Linked DNA regions of Alloacidobacterium dinghuense. The protein of the gene in region 1 binds, or shares a complex with, the protein of each later gene. Links are inferred from orthologs where the notes say so. Each region holds a gene or a part of one and is shown in the gene's direction. Other genes may lie near its edges.

Region 1 (7,869 bases):
GCGCTTTTATCAGGCTAGCCAGACAACATCGACGATTGTGGCGAACCACTCCACGCTGGCATGGGATTTGTATGTCGTCTACGCGGGTAAGGATCCGGATAGTGGCCAGCCAATTATCAAAGTGTTCCTGAATCCGCTGGTGGCATGGATCTGGATTGGCGTGATCATTGTGATTCTGGGAACATTCGTGGCGCTGACCCCGAATATGACGGCGGCGTTTGCAGCCAGCCGCAGCCGCGTGCCCGTGGGTGAAGCTCCAGCGATGGCGATGAGCAAGGGCGGCGATTGATGCGGAAGCTGTTTCGTTTTTCGCAGGTCGGGCTTGTCGTCTTGCTGGTGGTCTTCACCATGGGTTCAGCCGATACAGCTGTGCGCTACAACGATCTTGGACACAAGATGATGTGCGTGTGCGGCTGCGGGCAGATTCTGATTGAGTGCAATCATCTCGGGTGTCCGGATTCGGATCGCGAACTTGCAGAGCTGCGCACGGCGCTGAGCCAGGGCAAGGGGGACACCGAGATCCTTGAGGCGTTTCAGTCGAAATATGGGCCGACGGTGCTGGCTGCTCCGATGCTGACGAAGTTCAATCTGGCGGCGTGGTTTGTGCCTCCGGTGGTGCTGCTGCTGGGGATTGTTGGCACGATTGCGCTGGTGCGGAAGTGGAAGCTGCGCACGGTCCCGATGCCCGCTGCTTCGCAGGTGCATGGGTTTGATCGGATTCGCGACCAGATTCGAAAGGAGACGGAAATTTGAGCACGATTGCGTGTGGACTGTTGCTGATTGCGATCTTTGCTTACGTCTTCTATCCGGAGCGCACGGTCGAAGCGCAGGTGCAGAAGACACGGGTCGATTATCTGCGCGAGCGCAAGGATGTGCTGTATGACAATCTGCGCGATTTGAACTTTGAGTATCGCGCGGGGAAGTATCCGGAAGAGGATTATGCGGCGCAACGGGCTTCGCTCGAGAATGAGGCGGCTGAGGTGATGGCTGAGATTGATTTGCTGGAGCGGCAAGTGGTTGTTGGTGTAAGGGCGTCTTAAACATCGTGGCAACTTAGACGAAAAGCAGATCCTTCGCTACGCTCAGGATGACAATTTCTTTGTAAGATGAGCAGATTTTTTGAATTGCGGTTGGAAAGTTACTTAATGACATTGATTTCTCGTTTGCATTTTGGCGCTTTGGCGCTGCTGGTTGCGGTTTGTTCCTCGGCGTTCGCCGCTACTGTAACCGGAACGGTTACGAATAAGACCGTCAACAAGCCGGCCGGCGGTGACGACGTGGTTTTGATCGCCTTCGCGCAAGGCATGCAGGAAGCCGGTCGCACCAAGACGGACGCCAAGGGTCACTACTCGATTGATGTGCCGGACAATGGCATGCACCTGATTCGCGTCGATCATCAGAAGGCGACATATTTTCAGCCTGTGCGGCCAGGTACGACGACAGTCAATGTAGATATCTATGACGTGCTGCCTAAGGTTGAGGGCGTGAGCACTGAGGCCGATGTCATGCGCATCGAAACGGATCAGCAGGGACTGCACGTCATCGAGAACTACTTCGTCAAGAACGACTCCAATCCACCGATGACGCAGTTCAGCAAGACGGCCTATGAGATCTATCTGCCGCCAGATGCCCGCATCGAGGGCTCCGCGGCGATGGGGCCGGGTGGAATGCCGGTTTCGTCTTCCCCAGTTCCGGCGGGCGAGAAGGGCTACTATGCATTTATCTTTCCGGTGCGGCCGGGGGAGACGCGCTTCCAGGTGAGCTATCACCTGCCTTACAACGGCAGCTTCAACTTCACGCCGAAGGTCTCATTGCCGACGCAGAACGTCGCAATCATGCTGCCGAAGGCAATGAAGTTTGCCGGCAGCGGATCGGTGGCCTTCCAGCCGATTAACGATGATGTGAACGCGCAGACCTTTCTCGCGCGGAATGTTTCGCCTTCACAGGCGATAGCTTTTACTGTCTCGGGATCGGGCTCGATGCCGCGCGAGTCGCAGGCGCAGGGCGGCGAAAACGATGCCGCTGCCGCTGGTGCTGCCGGGCCTGAAGCTGGTCAGCCGTCGGCGGCAGCAACCGATACTCGTCCCGGAATCGGCCTGGGAGCCCCGATTGACACGCCTGATCCGCTGAACAAGTACAAGTGGTGGATCCTGAGCGGGCTGGCTCTGGTTTTGGCTGTGGCAGCGGCTTTCCTGCTCCGGGCAAAGCCAGTGGCGCCAGCTTCCGCCGCAGCTCCTGTCGCTGTTGAGTCACTGCCGGTCGCGGCACCTGCCTCGGCAGGTCATGGAGATTTGCTGGCGGCGCTCAAGGAGGAGTTGTTTGCGCTTGAGACGGAGCGGCTGGAGGGCAAACTGAGCGAATCGGAGTATGCCGAGCTGAAGACAGCGCTGGAGACGGTTCTGCGGCGAGCTTTGTCACGACAGACAGTTCTAAGCTGATCCGAGGCACTTCTTGTAAATGCTTAGAGACTTAAGGCTTAGCAGCAGTTCCCTGTAATCAACCGCTGCCTGTCCGGTTGTCTCAAATCAGGCCATCAGAAGCCAAAGAACTTTTCGCGAATGGCGTCTTCGTAGGCGCTCTTGGCTTCCTTGGCTTTGTCGCGAGCTTTCTCTTCGCGGAAATGCGCGGCTTCCCACTTATCGACTTCAGCGATGGAATGATCTCCGGATGCCAGGGCTTCCTCCTCACGGATGGCCGCGATCCAGGCTTCTACCGCTGTTTTGTATTCAGTCTGCAACTGATCGAGTTCTTGCGTGTCTGTCGTCATGGAATCCTCTTGCTCTCTGGGGAAGGCCATCATAATTGGGAATTGTGAATAGAACGTTGCAATCGCTGAGAAGTTAACGCGCTCATTGGCTGCCCCGGGTGGGACAACTGAGTGATTTGCCGAGCGATAGCTGTGCAGAGCGATGGCCCCTGCGCAAGAAGCCGACAGGCGATACAATCAGGGTTCGGATCATTCATGGCGTATCAAGTTTTAGCTAGGAAGTATCGTCCGCAGCGATTTGGGGACGTAGTTGGGCAGGAGCATGTCACGCGCACGCTTTTGAACGCTCTCGAACAAGGGCGAATTGCGCATGGATACATTTTCAGTGGGCATCGTGGCATTGGAAAGACGACGATTGCGCGCATTCTGGCGATGGCGCTGAACTGCCGGACAGCTATTGGGTCGACAACCCAATCAGGGTCGCGGCCAACGCCGGAGCCTTGCGGCTTCTGCGATTCGTGCACCGAGATTCGGGCAGGCAATGCCGTCGATGTGATCGAAATTGACGCGGCGACCAACCGCGGCATCGATGAGATTCGCGAGCTGCGAGATGCGGCGCGGTATCGCCCGGCGCGCGACAAGTACAAGATTTACATTCTGGACGAGGCGCACCAGATTACGGATGCGGCCTTCAATGCCCTGCTGAAGACGCTGGAGGAGCCGCCGGAGCATGTCGTCTTTATGATGGCGACGACGCAGCCGGAAGATTTTCCCCAGACGATCCGTTCGCGGTGCCAGCACTTCAGCTTCCATGCGGTGAAGTTCGACGACATTCTGGGGCAGCTGCGGGCGATTGCCGGGCAGGAGAACATCTCCGCCGATGACGCGGCTCTGGCGCTGCTGGCTGAAGCCGGGGATGGGTCGATGCGCGATGCATTGTCGATCATGGACCAGGCGATCGCTTCGGCCCCGCTGGTGGATGGCAAGGCGAAGCTCGATGCGGAGCAGATTCGTGAACTGATGGGGTCGGTTCCGAACACCGTCTTTGAGCGGCTGCTCGAAGCTATCAGCGAGAGCCAGACAGCGGCGGTGATTGAGGAGATCAATACTCTGCTGAACGCCGGAAACAGTCCGGCAGCGTTGGCGCGGCAGTTTGTTCGCTATCTGCGGAATGTTTTGATGGTGCGGATTGCGGGCGAAGGCTCAGATCTGCTGCAGGTTTCGGCTGATGAGCGGGCGCGCGCGGCGCGGTCGGCAGTGCTGTTCTCCGAAGAAGACCTGACGCGCTTTCTCCAGGTGATGCTGCGAACCTTTGATGAGTTGAATTATCGGCAGGAACAGCGATTCCACCTGGAGCTTGGGCTGGTCAAGTTGGTGCACCTGCAGCGGTTGCTTCCGGTTGAGGAGTTCCTGAGCCAGTTGCCGACTGGGACAAAGCTAAGCAGTGGCGGCGGCGCTCTGCCGAAGTCCGCTCCATCTTCCTCTGCTGCGAGTGCGGCTCCTACTTCCTCCGCGCCGCGGCCGGTTGCGCCGGTGCGCGCTGCGGAGGCTGCGAAACCGGCTTTTTCGCCGTTTGAGGCGGACCGGAACCGGAAGGCTTCAAGCGAAACAACGGAAGCTCCATCGATCGAAATGGCCGTTGAGCCGGTTGCTGCTGCTCCGCGGGCGCTGACTCCGCTGGAAGCGGCTTCGCGATCGGTGGAGACGGCTACTGCAAAGGCTCCGATGTCGGTCGCGGCTGAGCCTCCCCTAGAGGCGACTGCAGGCGCCCTGGCGTTGGCTGCTGAACCTGTCGTGGAGGCAAAGGCTGAACCACAGGGTGATGATGCGCTCGATCTGGACCGGATACGTGAGGCGGTTTGTGCGGCTCTCGATGACAAGGAGCATAACACGGCATCGGTGTTGCTCGCGGATGGCAATTGGAGCATCGAGGGAGACACGATCCGCGTCGAGGCTCGCATCAAAAAGATGATGCTCGAACTGACCATGAATATCGAGGCGGAAAAGATCGTCAAGAATGCCTTGCGGGCCCTCGGCGTATCTCAGAAGCTGGTTGTGGTTCCGGGAGAAAATGGCGCTGCCAATACGAATGCAAAGCCACGGGTGGCGGCTAGCGGATCTGTGCAGGCTGCGGCGCTCGATAATCCGCTGGTGAAGCAGGCTATGGATCTGTTTGCGGGTGAAGTGCGCAGTGTTCTGGATTTGCGGGATAAAAAGTAGGTTGTTTCTGAGTGGCGCTTTGATTGAGATGATGTTGTCCCCACACCCTGCTCTATGCCAACTATCGGGCACTTTTTTCGTACACCGCAAGTTCCCACGGCAGGCATTCGGTTCTCCGGGTATGGCTCGCTTAGGATGAGATCAGTTGAGGTTTGGGAATGTTTAATCCATTGAAGATGCAGGAAATGCTGGCTCAGGCTAAGCAGATGCAGGAACAGATGCAGGAGAAGCTTGGGCAGACTATCGTCGAGGCTTCCTCTGGTGGCGGCGCAGTAACAGTGAAGATGAACGGGCAGAAGCAGGTACTGAAGGTGACGATTGACCCCAACGCTGTTGCCAGCCTCAGCGGCAACGCGGCGGATGTGGAGATGCTGGAAGACCTGATTGCGGCGGCCTTCAATGAAGCCGGGCGGCGAGCGGATGAAGCCATCAAGTCGAGCGCTTCGGCGATGCTGGGCGGGTTGAATCTGCCTCCTGGTTTGTTCTAGAGTTTGAGATTCGCCTTCATGTGTGCATAGAAGAACAGGCGGATCGATTGCGCGCATTCCATACTGGCGAGCAGGTGCGCATGCGGGGGCATGATTCGCGCTCCGCGCAGGATAACAATACCGTTGAAAGAAAACTGTATGCAGACGCGAAGAAGTTTTCTGAAGCAGGCAGCGTGGTTCGGGGCGGGAGTGGCATTTGCTCCACGACTGTTTGCGTACTCCACTCAGGCGCAGAGCGGGCAGCCAGCGCAGCCAGCCGCTCCTGCGCCCGACAGACTGCAGCAGTTTCGGACTGCCGGAGCTACGACGCCGATCCAGGTGACGAAGTTGCGGGACACGCTGTTTTTATTGCAAGGCGTGGGCGGGAACATGGTGGCACAGACGGGGCCGGATGGGAAGGTGCTGATCGATTCAAGCGCGGCTACAGCGGCTTCGCGACTGAAAGATACGCTGCGGCAACTCGCTCCTCATCCCATGAAGCTGCTGATCAATACGCATTGGCACTTCGATCACACAGATGGCAACGCAGCCCTGCATGACGACATGGGAGCCTTCATCATGGCGCAGGAAAATACGCGCAATCGACTTGCAACCGCGCAGGAGATTGCGTTTTTTCATCTGAAACTTCAGCCCTCGCCCACCAGCGCCTTGCCGCAGCAAACATTTATCGATAAAGAAAAGATTTTCATCAACAATGACGAGTTGGACCTTGTCAATATGCCGGATGCGCACACGGATACGGATATTTACATTCACTTTGCCGGCGGGAACGTCCTTCATTGTGGCGATGTTTTCTTCAACGGCGTTTACCCGTTCATTGACGCGAGTACGGGCGGCACGATCAATGGAATGATTCGCGGCGCGGACGCCTGCCTCGCTGTCGCAGACGACAAAACGAAGATTGTCCCGGGGCATGGCCCGCTGGGCGATAAAGATGCGCTGCAAAAATATCGGGATATGCTCGCCGCCATCGCTACCAAAGTGGAAAAGCTGAAGAGCAGCGGACAATCGCTCGATCAGGTGATTGCGGCGAAACCAACATCGGACTTTGATGCGGCCTGGGGCAAGGGTTCGCTGAAGCCGGATCAGTTTGTAGAGCTGGTGTACAGCACGCTGTAGTTTGCATCGCGAGATTTTTGCGATTCGCAAGAAATCCCTATTGACTCTCCAGTAACTGGAGACCTTAGAACTGACCTGTGTTCAAGATCGGCGAGTTTTCCGCACTTACGCACATTTCGGTCAAAACGCTCCGGTACTACGACGAGACCGGATTGCTGCGGCCAGCTCACGTGGACAACTGGACCGGCTACCGGTATTACTCCGCTCAGCAACTGCCGCGTCTGCACAGAATCCTGGCTCTGAAAGACCTGGGTTTTTCGCTGGAGCAGATCGGCAGGACGCTCGAAGGAACCATCACGCCGCAGGAGCTTCGCGGCATGGTGGCTCTGCGTCGCGCGGAGCAGGAGGCACGCGTATTCGAAGAGCAGGAACGACTCGCCCGATTGGAGACACTGATCAAATTCATGGAACAGGAGTCGATGATGAGCGCAGATGTGGTGATCAAAGAAGTGGAGCCGCAGTGGATCGTGTCGCTGCGGGAAGTGATTCCCAATTATCCATCTATCGGAATGCTTTACCCCAAAGTCATCAGCCAGATTGGTGGCGGGTGCGAGCTGGGCATGCCTGTGGCGATTTGGCATGACCTGGAACACAAAGAAAAAGACGTGGATGGCGAAGCTGGCTTCCTGCTGAAACAGCCCCTGCCAGCACATGGAACGACGCAGATGTATCAGCTCGGCAGTACCAGGGTCGCGAGCTACATGCATCACGGTGCCTATAACCGCCTGGATCAGGCCTATCAGAATCTGCTGCGATGGGTGGAAGAGAACCATTACCGGCTGGCAGGGCCTTTCCGCGAGCTGTACCACTACTGCACAGCGCCTGTGCGGCAGGATGACGAGTCGTACGTGACCGAGATTCAAATCCCAGTGGAAAAGGCCGCCTGACCTTGGACGTGGCAACGCAGGTCCGACGCCGCAAAGATTCAGGCTTCAGTAATCATTTCGAGGTTGGCCTTCACATAAGGCCAACTTCGATTTTCATTCCGCTCTCAAGATGGATATCCTTCTGGGAATGCAGGACAGCCGAACCGTCTGCTGCCAGCTTGGTGTCAAGCTGAACCCCTTTTACTGAGCTTCCCGATGGCATAGACGAGTTTTCGCCGCGTTCTTCGTTCGCATTCAGGCCCGCTCCAGTTGCTACAGCCGTAGACGCCACGCCGCGTGTCGACGCCTGCGGCAGAGAACCGGATGAGGCTATTTGATCGGATACTGAGGGACGTGGCGCGATTGCGACCAGAACTCCCTGAATCGGTTTCGACTGGCCATCTTTCGTCATCAACCGATCAAAGAGAACAGAAACGGATGCTGTTCCGTTTCCCGCAGCCTTCGATTC
Region 2 (5,863 bases), 4.3 Mb from region 1 along the record:
GGTCATGAAGTGAAACGTCGCGAGCCACAGACATCCATCTGCTATGTCTCGAGTGAAAAGTTCACCAACGAGATGATCAACTCGCTCCGCTACGACAAGATGACCAGCTTCCGCGACAAGTTCCGGACAGTCGACCTGTTGCTTATCGACGATATCCAGTTCCTCGCGCAGAAGGAACGCACGCAGGAAGAGTTCTTCCATACCTTCAATGCGCTGCACGAGAACATGAAGCAGATTGTTATCGCTTCCGATCGTCCTCCCAAGGAACTGGCCGAAATTGAAGACCGCCTGCGCTCCCGCTTCGAGTGGGGACTGATTGCCGACATCCAGCCGCCGGATCTAGAAACAAAGGTCGCCATCCTGCAGAAGAAGGCAGAAAACGACCATATGGTTCTGCCTGTTGATGTGGCACTTTTCGTTGCATCCAATGTCAGAACGAATGTCCGTGAGCTCGAGGGAGCGCTTACACGGCTCTTTGCATGGTGCAGCATGAGCGGAGTCGAAATTACTTTGCCGGCGGCCCAACAATGCCTCAAGCAGTTTATCGATACACAGGTACGCAAGATTACGATTGAGGCAATTCAGCGTGCTGTGGCTGAGCAATTTGGCATGCGTGTAACGGAGTTGAAGCAAAAGAACAATTCGCGTGCTGTCGTCGTACCTCGTCAGATTGCGATGTTCCTGGCAAAAACGATGACAGAGGCTTCTTTACCGGAGATCGGTCGTCAATTTGGTGGTAAACACCACACGACCGTGATGCACTCCATTGCGAAAATTGAAGAACAACGGCGTTCAGACAAAGACCTGAATCGCATGATCAATAAACTTCAGGAAACATTAAATAGCTGATTAAATTAGGCTTAGTGTAACAATTTATTATTGCTTGAAAACTCCTTCTCCTTGCGCTAACGTACCTGCGCTTTACACAGATGCAGGTTCAGACGGCGGTAAGGTCATCTACGCGTTCAGAGGAAAGGAGATTTTCATGCTTTCTATTCTCTGGTGGATCATTGTCGGTCTGATCGCTGGCTGGATCACTGGCAAGTTGATGAAGGGAAGCGGCTATGGTCCGGTGATGGACATTATTGTCGGCATCGTAGGCGCGATCATTGGTGGCTTTATCATGCGCGCTCTTGGATTTACGGGCCGGGGCGGAATGATTTACACCATCGTCATCGCGGTGCTGGGTGCGGTGATTTTGACGTTTCTGATAAGACTCATCTCCAGCAAAAAAGCTTGATACAGCATAAGAACGCATCGAAGACAACTCCTGATCCTCCGTCTCGACGCGCTCTGTGCAGGACCTGAACTAATGTTCCTTGAAGAAACCAATCGAGCGCCTTCACTTTGACTGTTTCGCGATGATCATCCCAGCAGTCTTCTGGTAGGTCGCTTGCGGGATGATCTTCTTCTGCACTAATTCATTTTTTCTCGCGTAGGGCCGCCCAGCGACGATTTTCTGCGCATTTAAGGATGTCGCTTGCTATCCTCTCCGGTAATGGGTTTGCGTCACTTCTTCCTCCTGTGTTTTGCTGCTCTACTCGCCTTGCCTGCCTCTGCCCGTCACCAGGACACGGGGTTTCTCAACCGTACCCTCAGCCTGCAAGGCACGACGCGTAAATACCAGGTCTATCTTCCGGAAACATGGAATGAGCACCAGCGTTGGCCAGTCATTCTCTTCCTGCACGGCTCTGGTGAGCGTGGAGTGGATGGGATAGATCAAACGCAGATCGGACTGCCTTCAGCCATCCGCTCTCATCCAGAGCGATGGCCATTTGTGGTTGTTATGCCGCAGGTACCTTTCCAGCACCATCACTGGACCGATCCAGACATGATGCAGATGGCCATGGCGGCACTCCGCGCCAGCGTGAAGGAGTTTCACGGAGACCCGGAGCGACTCTATGTGACTGGACTTTCTTTGGGCGGATATGGAACCTGGGAAATCGCCAAGAACTGGCCTCATACCTTTGCGGCCGTCGTCCCGATCTGTGGTGGAGTTTTCTGGTCCTACGCTCCTGAGCGCTGGCATAACACCGATCTGCCGCAGGAATACGCGCGCGCGGTAGGTAGGACACCGGTGTGGATTTTCCATGGAGCCGAAGATCCTGTCGTTATACCAAAACAAGCTGCGCTCATGTACGAAGCGCTCAAATCGGACAATGGTGAGGTGCGCTTCTGGGAGTATGCTGGCGTTCGCCATAACGCTTGGGACAAGGCCTATGCCAACCCAGACCTGCCTCGGTGGCTGCTCTCACACACTCTAAGCCAGATTCCTACGCTCCAACCTGCAGCCGAATACTTTCTTGTTCCGGTGCATCCGGTGCCTGCCAAGGTTAACCCTTCCATCTATGATGCCTACGTCGGCCAATACGAGGATCAGGGGATTATCCAGACCACAGTCTACCGACAGGGCGATTCTCTTTACGCCAGGAGTCGCGTAGGTGAAAGTAACGAACTTTTGCCCGAGAATCCGACCACCTTCTTTTACATTTCCGGAAGTCCAACGCGGCTCATCTTCCAGAAGGATGCCTCTGGCCAGGTCCGCGGACTCATTTACCACGACGACCGGCACGAGGAATTCTGGCCGCTGGTTACCCCGCGACGCTCAACTTCCGCGCAGCGCTAGCCAACTGCCAAACCGATTTCCATTCCCAAGCCGAGAACAGCGGCATCGCTGTGGATTCTTCGGGTAAGAAGCATCTAGTGGATTTCCCACTATCGCCAGAGGTGCTCTATTCCTGCCTGAAAACGTGCTTTCCACCCTAGCATTGAGTTTTTCCACACGAGCTTTTGATGTGGACCTGTGCACGATGCGGAGAACGCGGTGCGTTTGGGAAGCTTTTGGGCGCATCTTCCAAAGTTTTCGTTTTTAAGAGCCCTACTTTTCTAAAACGTGTACGGCTCGGAAGGAGCGCTGATAGAGATTTTGGGCGAGCTTTCCACTTTTCCGCATTGATCTGCTACGGCTACTATCTATTCTTTAATACTTCATATAGAAGCAGAATTCGTCGCGCCAGTCCGCTCCACTTCGCGCTCTTCCCCGGCTTGCCTGTTACCCTTTGCAAAATTTCCCACTCACCTGCCACGTTTTCCGCAAGCACAAGGTGAGGTTTTCTCACTAGAATGAATTCCATCGGGCTTCGCGCTTCTTTCTTTTGCGCGCGGTGGTGTAAAGTGTGGCAAATCCCTAAAGGGGGCAGAGTATGCCTGGCGTAGGCGTAGAGCAGGAAAAACAAACGGCGCAAAGCGCCATGGAAATCAGCGTGAGCCGGCAGGAATTGCTGCGCGAGCTAACGGCTACCCAGAGCGTGGTTGAACGCAAAACGACGATTCCCATTCTTTCGAACTTTTTGATTGAAGCTGCGGATGACAAGCTGATTATTACCGGTACGGATCTAGACCAGAGCATGAAGACTTCATGCCCGGCGAAGGTCAAGAAGCCCGGTGCGTGCACAATTCCGGCTCGCAAGCTCTATGACTACATCAAGTTGCTCGGTGATGGAGACATTTCCATTAAGCTGCTCGAAAACCACTGGGTTCAGATCCGCGCCGGGCGTTCGAATACGAAGATGGTTGGAATGGCGCGCGCCAACTTTCCCCAAGTGCCGGAGTTTCCGGAAAGCAGCGTCACGAAGATACCCACCTCCTCGTTAAAGAATCTGATCTCGAAGACGATATTCGCCATATCGAACGAGGAATCACGGTACACGTTGAACGGTGCCCTTCTGGTTTTCAAGGCCGAAAGCCTGACAATGGTGGCCACCGACGGTCACCGTCTCGCGCACATTGAAAAGTCGGGCGAGAGTCTTTCGAATATCAGTGGAGAGAAGAAGACGCTGATTCCACGTAAGGCGCTGGCTGAACTTCAGTCGTTGCTGGCCAACAGCGACGAAGAGTATCTCGAGTTTGCTGATGATGATCAAACGCTCTTCTTCCGCATCGGCCACCGCACGCTGACCAGTCGTAAGTTGACAGGCCAGTTCCCGAATTATGAGGCTGTGATGCCTCGCGACAACAACAAGTTCGTCGTCGTACGGAGCGAAGATTTAAACGCCTCGATTCAGCGTGTGGCGCAATTTGCCGATGAGCGCTCGGGGGCAATCAAGATTCGTATCGAGCAAAATGAGCTCAAGATTTCGTCTTCATCGACGGATTCAGGCGAATCGGAAGACGTGATTGAGACTCCTTACAATTTCGACGCGATCGTAGTCGGATTCAATTCCGCCTATCTCTTGGACTTTCTAAAGGCGACGGGAAATGCCGGCGAGGTTCGGTTGGAGTTCAAGGACGCGCAATCAGCTGGGCAGATGCGCCCTGAAGATGGCGCGGATGACTACAAATATCGCTATATCATCATGCCCATGCGCATCTGATCATCGCCGTATTCGGGCGGCAATGATATGATAGTTCTCAATTTCCCGTCTTGCCTTGGGTCGACCGAGCCGAAATTCTGAATATGCGCGCGAAACGTTGCTGGGGTCAGACCCTCGCTTTTTTCAACGCTTTTCGTCCTAGACACCTTCTGACGGCCAACAGATCCGGTGCAACGGATCACGACCGGTTCTTCGCCGCGGCAGAGTGCACTCTGGACGACTTCTACATATTCGACAGTATCCCCGATGCAACGGGAGCCATTGTCGACTTCAGCTTCAGCTACATCAACCCTAACGCTGAGCGGCGGCTCGGCGTACCCCGCGAAGCCCTTTACGGCAAAATCCTCACCGAAGTTCGGCCGTTCATGATCAAATCCGGCCTCATCCACAAATACCGTGAAGTCGTCCGCACCGGCATTCCTTATACCTGCGAAGTATTCATCGACGACGAGATGATCAAAGGTACCTGGCTCAACGTCCAGGTCGTCCGGCTTGGCACTGGCATCGCCATCACCAGCCGCGACGTCACCGAGCACCGCCGGCGCTCCGATCACGTCAACTATCTCGCGCATCACGACCACCTGACTGGCCTCGCCAACCGTATGCTGCTCCACGAGCGTCTCCGCTTGGCGATCCTCCGTGCGCAGAATCACGACCAAAAGGTTGCCATCTTCCTCGTTGACATCGATTACTTCAAACAGATCAATGACTCGCTCGGCCACGCCGACGGCGACGTCCTCCTTGCGACCGTCGGTCAGCGCCTATTATCGTCTGTGCGCGAGTCTGATACCGTGGCGCGTATGGGTGGAGACGAGTTCGTCATCGTGATGCCCGAATTCCGCACTACGGAAAACGTTGAGCACTGCGCTCAGCAAATTATGCGCAACGCCTCCCAGCCCATGGCGATTAGCGGTCGGGAAGTCAGCCTTACTCTTAGCATCGGCATCTCTATTTTTCCGGAGGGCGGCCGCACCCCCGAAGAACTCCTCCGCAACGCAGACACCGCCATGTACACCGTGAAAGACACAGGCCGCAATAGCCTCTGCGTTTTCAACGAAAGCCCGCTGGTAGCGCGCCTTACCCCGCCTGACCTACGCGCCCCTATTCTTCTGTGAAGGAAAGACGCAGGATATGTCTCGCGCTTAGTAGATGTGAATAGTTTGGGACTGGCAAAACTGGGCTTTTAGCGCACAAAATTCCAATTTATTTTGAGGGAAGAAAAGGGAATCACTTTTCCTCGGGAAACGAAAGGCCCGGATGATCTCCGGGCCTTTTGTTATGAATGGAACTGTTTAACGCTGGGGATGTTCTTCGCCATGAGGTTTACTCTCACGAGGTTGGGCCTCAGACTTTGGCTGCTCGTGAGGTTGGGCCTCAGGCTTTGGTTGGGGTGCAGGACGAGCCTGCGGTTGCGCGTGCTGCTCTGGTCGAGGCTGGGACGCGTAGTGCGCCTGTTGCTGTGGTTCTGGTTTCGATTGCTTTGGTTGCGG

What was found. The genes of interacting proteins can lie anywhere in the genome.
Region 2: the proteins of dnaX (region 1) and dnaN are in contact, whole or in part, in a cryo-EM structure (PDB 8GIZ), measured with the Escherichia coli proteins. The link is inferred for Alloacidobacterium dinghuense from one-to-one orthologs.

What each region holds. Positions count from the first base shown.
Region 1 is NZ_CP060394.1:812,976-820,844, reverse strand. Bases 2,490-5,444 are described here. They hold dnaX (DNA polymerase III subunit gamma/tau), read left to right. Parts: upstream 2,490-2,962; coding sequence 2,963-4,927; downstream 4,928-5,444. Other genes in these bases: H7849_RS03375 (YbaB/EbfC family nucleoid-associated protein), read left to right, coding at 5,086-5,415; H7849_RS03385 (hypothetical protein), read right to left, coding at 2,534-2,767. Outside these bases: H7849_RS03405 (heme lyase CcmF/NrfE family subunit), read left to right, coding at 1-289; H7849_RS03400 (cytochrome c-type biogenesis protein CcmH), read left to right, coding at 289-753; H7849_RS03395 (hypothetical protein), read left to right, coding at 750-1,040; H7849_RS03390 (carboxypeptidase-like regulatory domain-containing protein), read left to right, coding at 1,146-2,438; H7849_RS03370 (MBL fold metallo-hydrolase), read left to right, coding at 5,554-6,534; H7849_RS03365 (MerR family transcriptional regulator), read left to right, coding at 6,612-7,421; H7849_RS03360 (hypothetical protein), read right to left, coding at 7,492-7,869. UniProt on the Escherichia coli protein: Part of the beta sliding clamp loading complex, which hydrolyzes ATP to load the beta clamp onto primed DNA to form the DNA replication pre-initiation complex.
Region 2 is NZ_CP060394.1:5,130,557-5,136,419, forward strand. Bases 2,440-5,288 are described here. They hold dnaN (DNA polymerase III subunit beta), read left to right. Parts: upstream 2,440-3,203; coding sequence 3,204-4,373; downstream 4,374-5,288. Other genes in these bases: H7849_RS21420 (prolyl oligopeptidase family serine peptidase), read left to right, coding at 2,440-2,626; H7849_RS21430 (sensor domain-containing diguanylate cyclase), read left to right, coding at 4,457-5,288. Outside these bases: chromosomal replication initiator protein DnaA, read left to right, coding at 1-849; H7849_RS21415 (GlsB/YeaQ/YmgE family stress response membrane protein), read left to right, coding at 986-1,240; more of H7849_RS21420, read left to right, coding at 1,481-2,439; more of H7849_RS21430, read left to right, coding at 5,289-5,488; H7849_RS26575 (YXWGXW repeat-containing protein), read right to left, coding at 5,666-5,863. UniProt on the Escherichia coli protein: Confers DNA tethering and processivity to DNA polymerases and other proteins. Acts as a clamp, forming a ring around DNA (a reaction catalyzed by the clamp-loading complex) which diffuses in an ATP-independent manner freely and bidirectionally along dsDNA.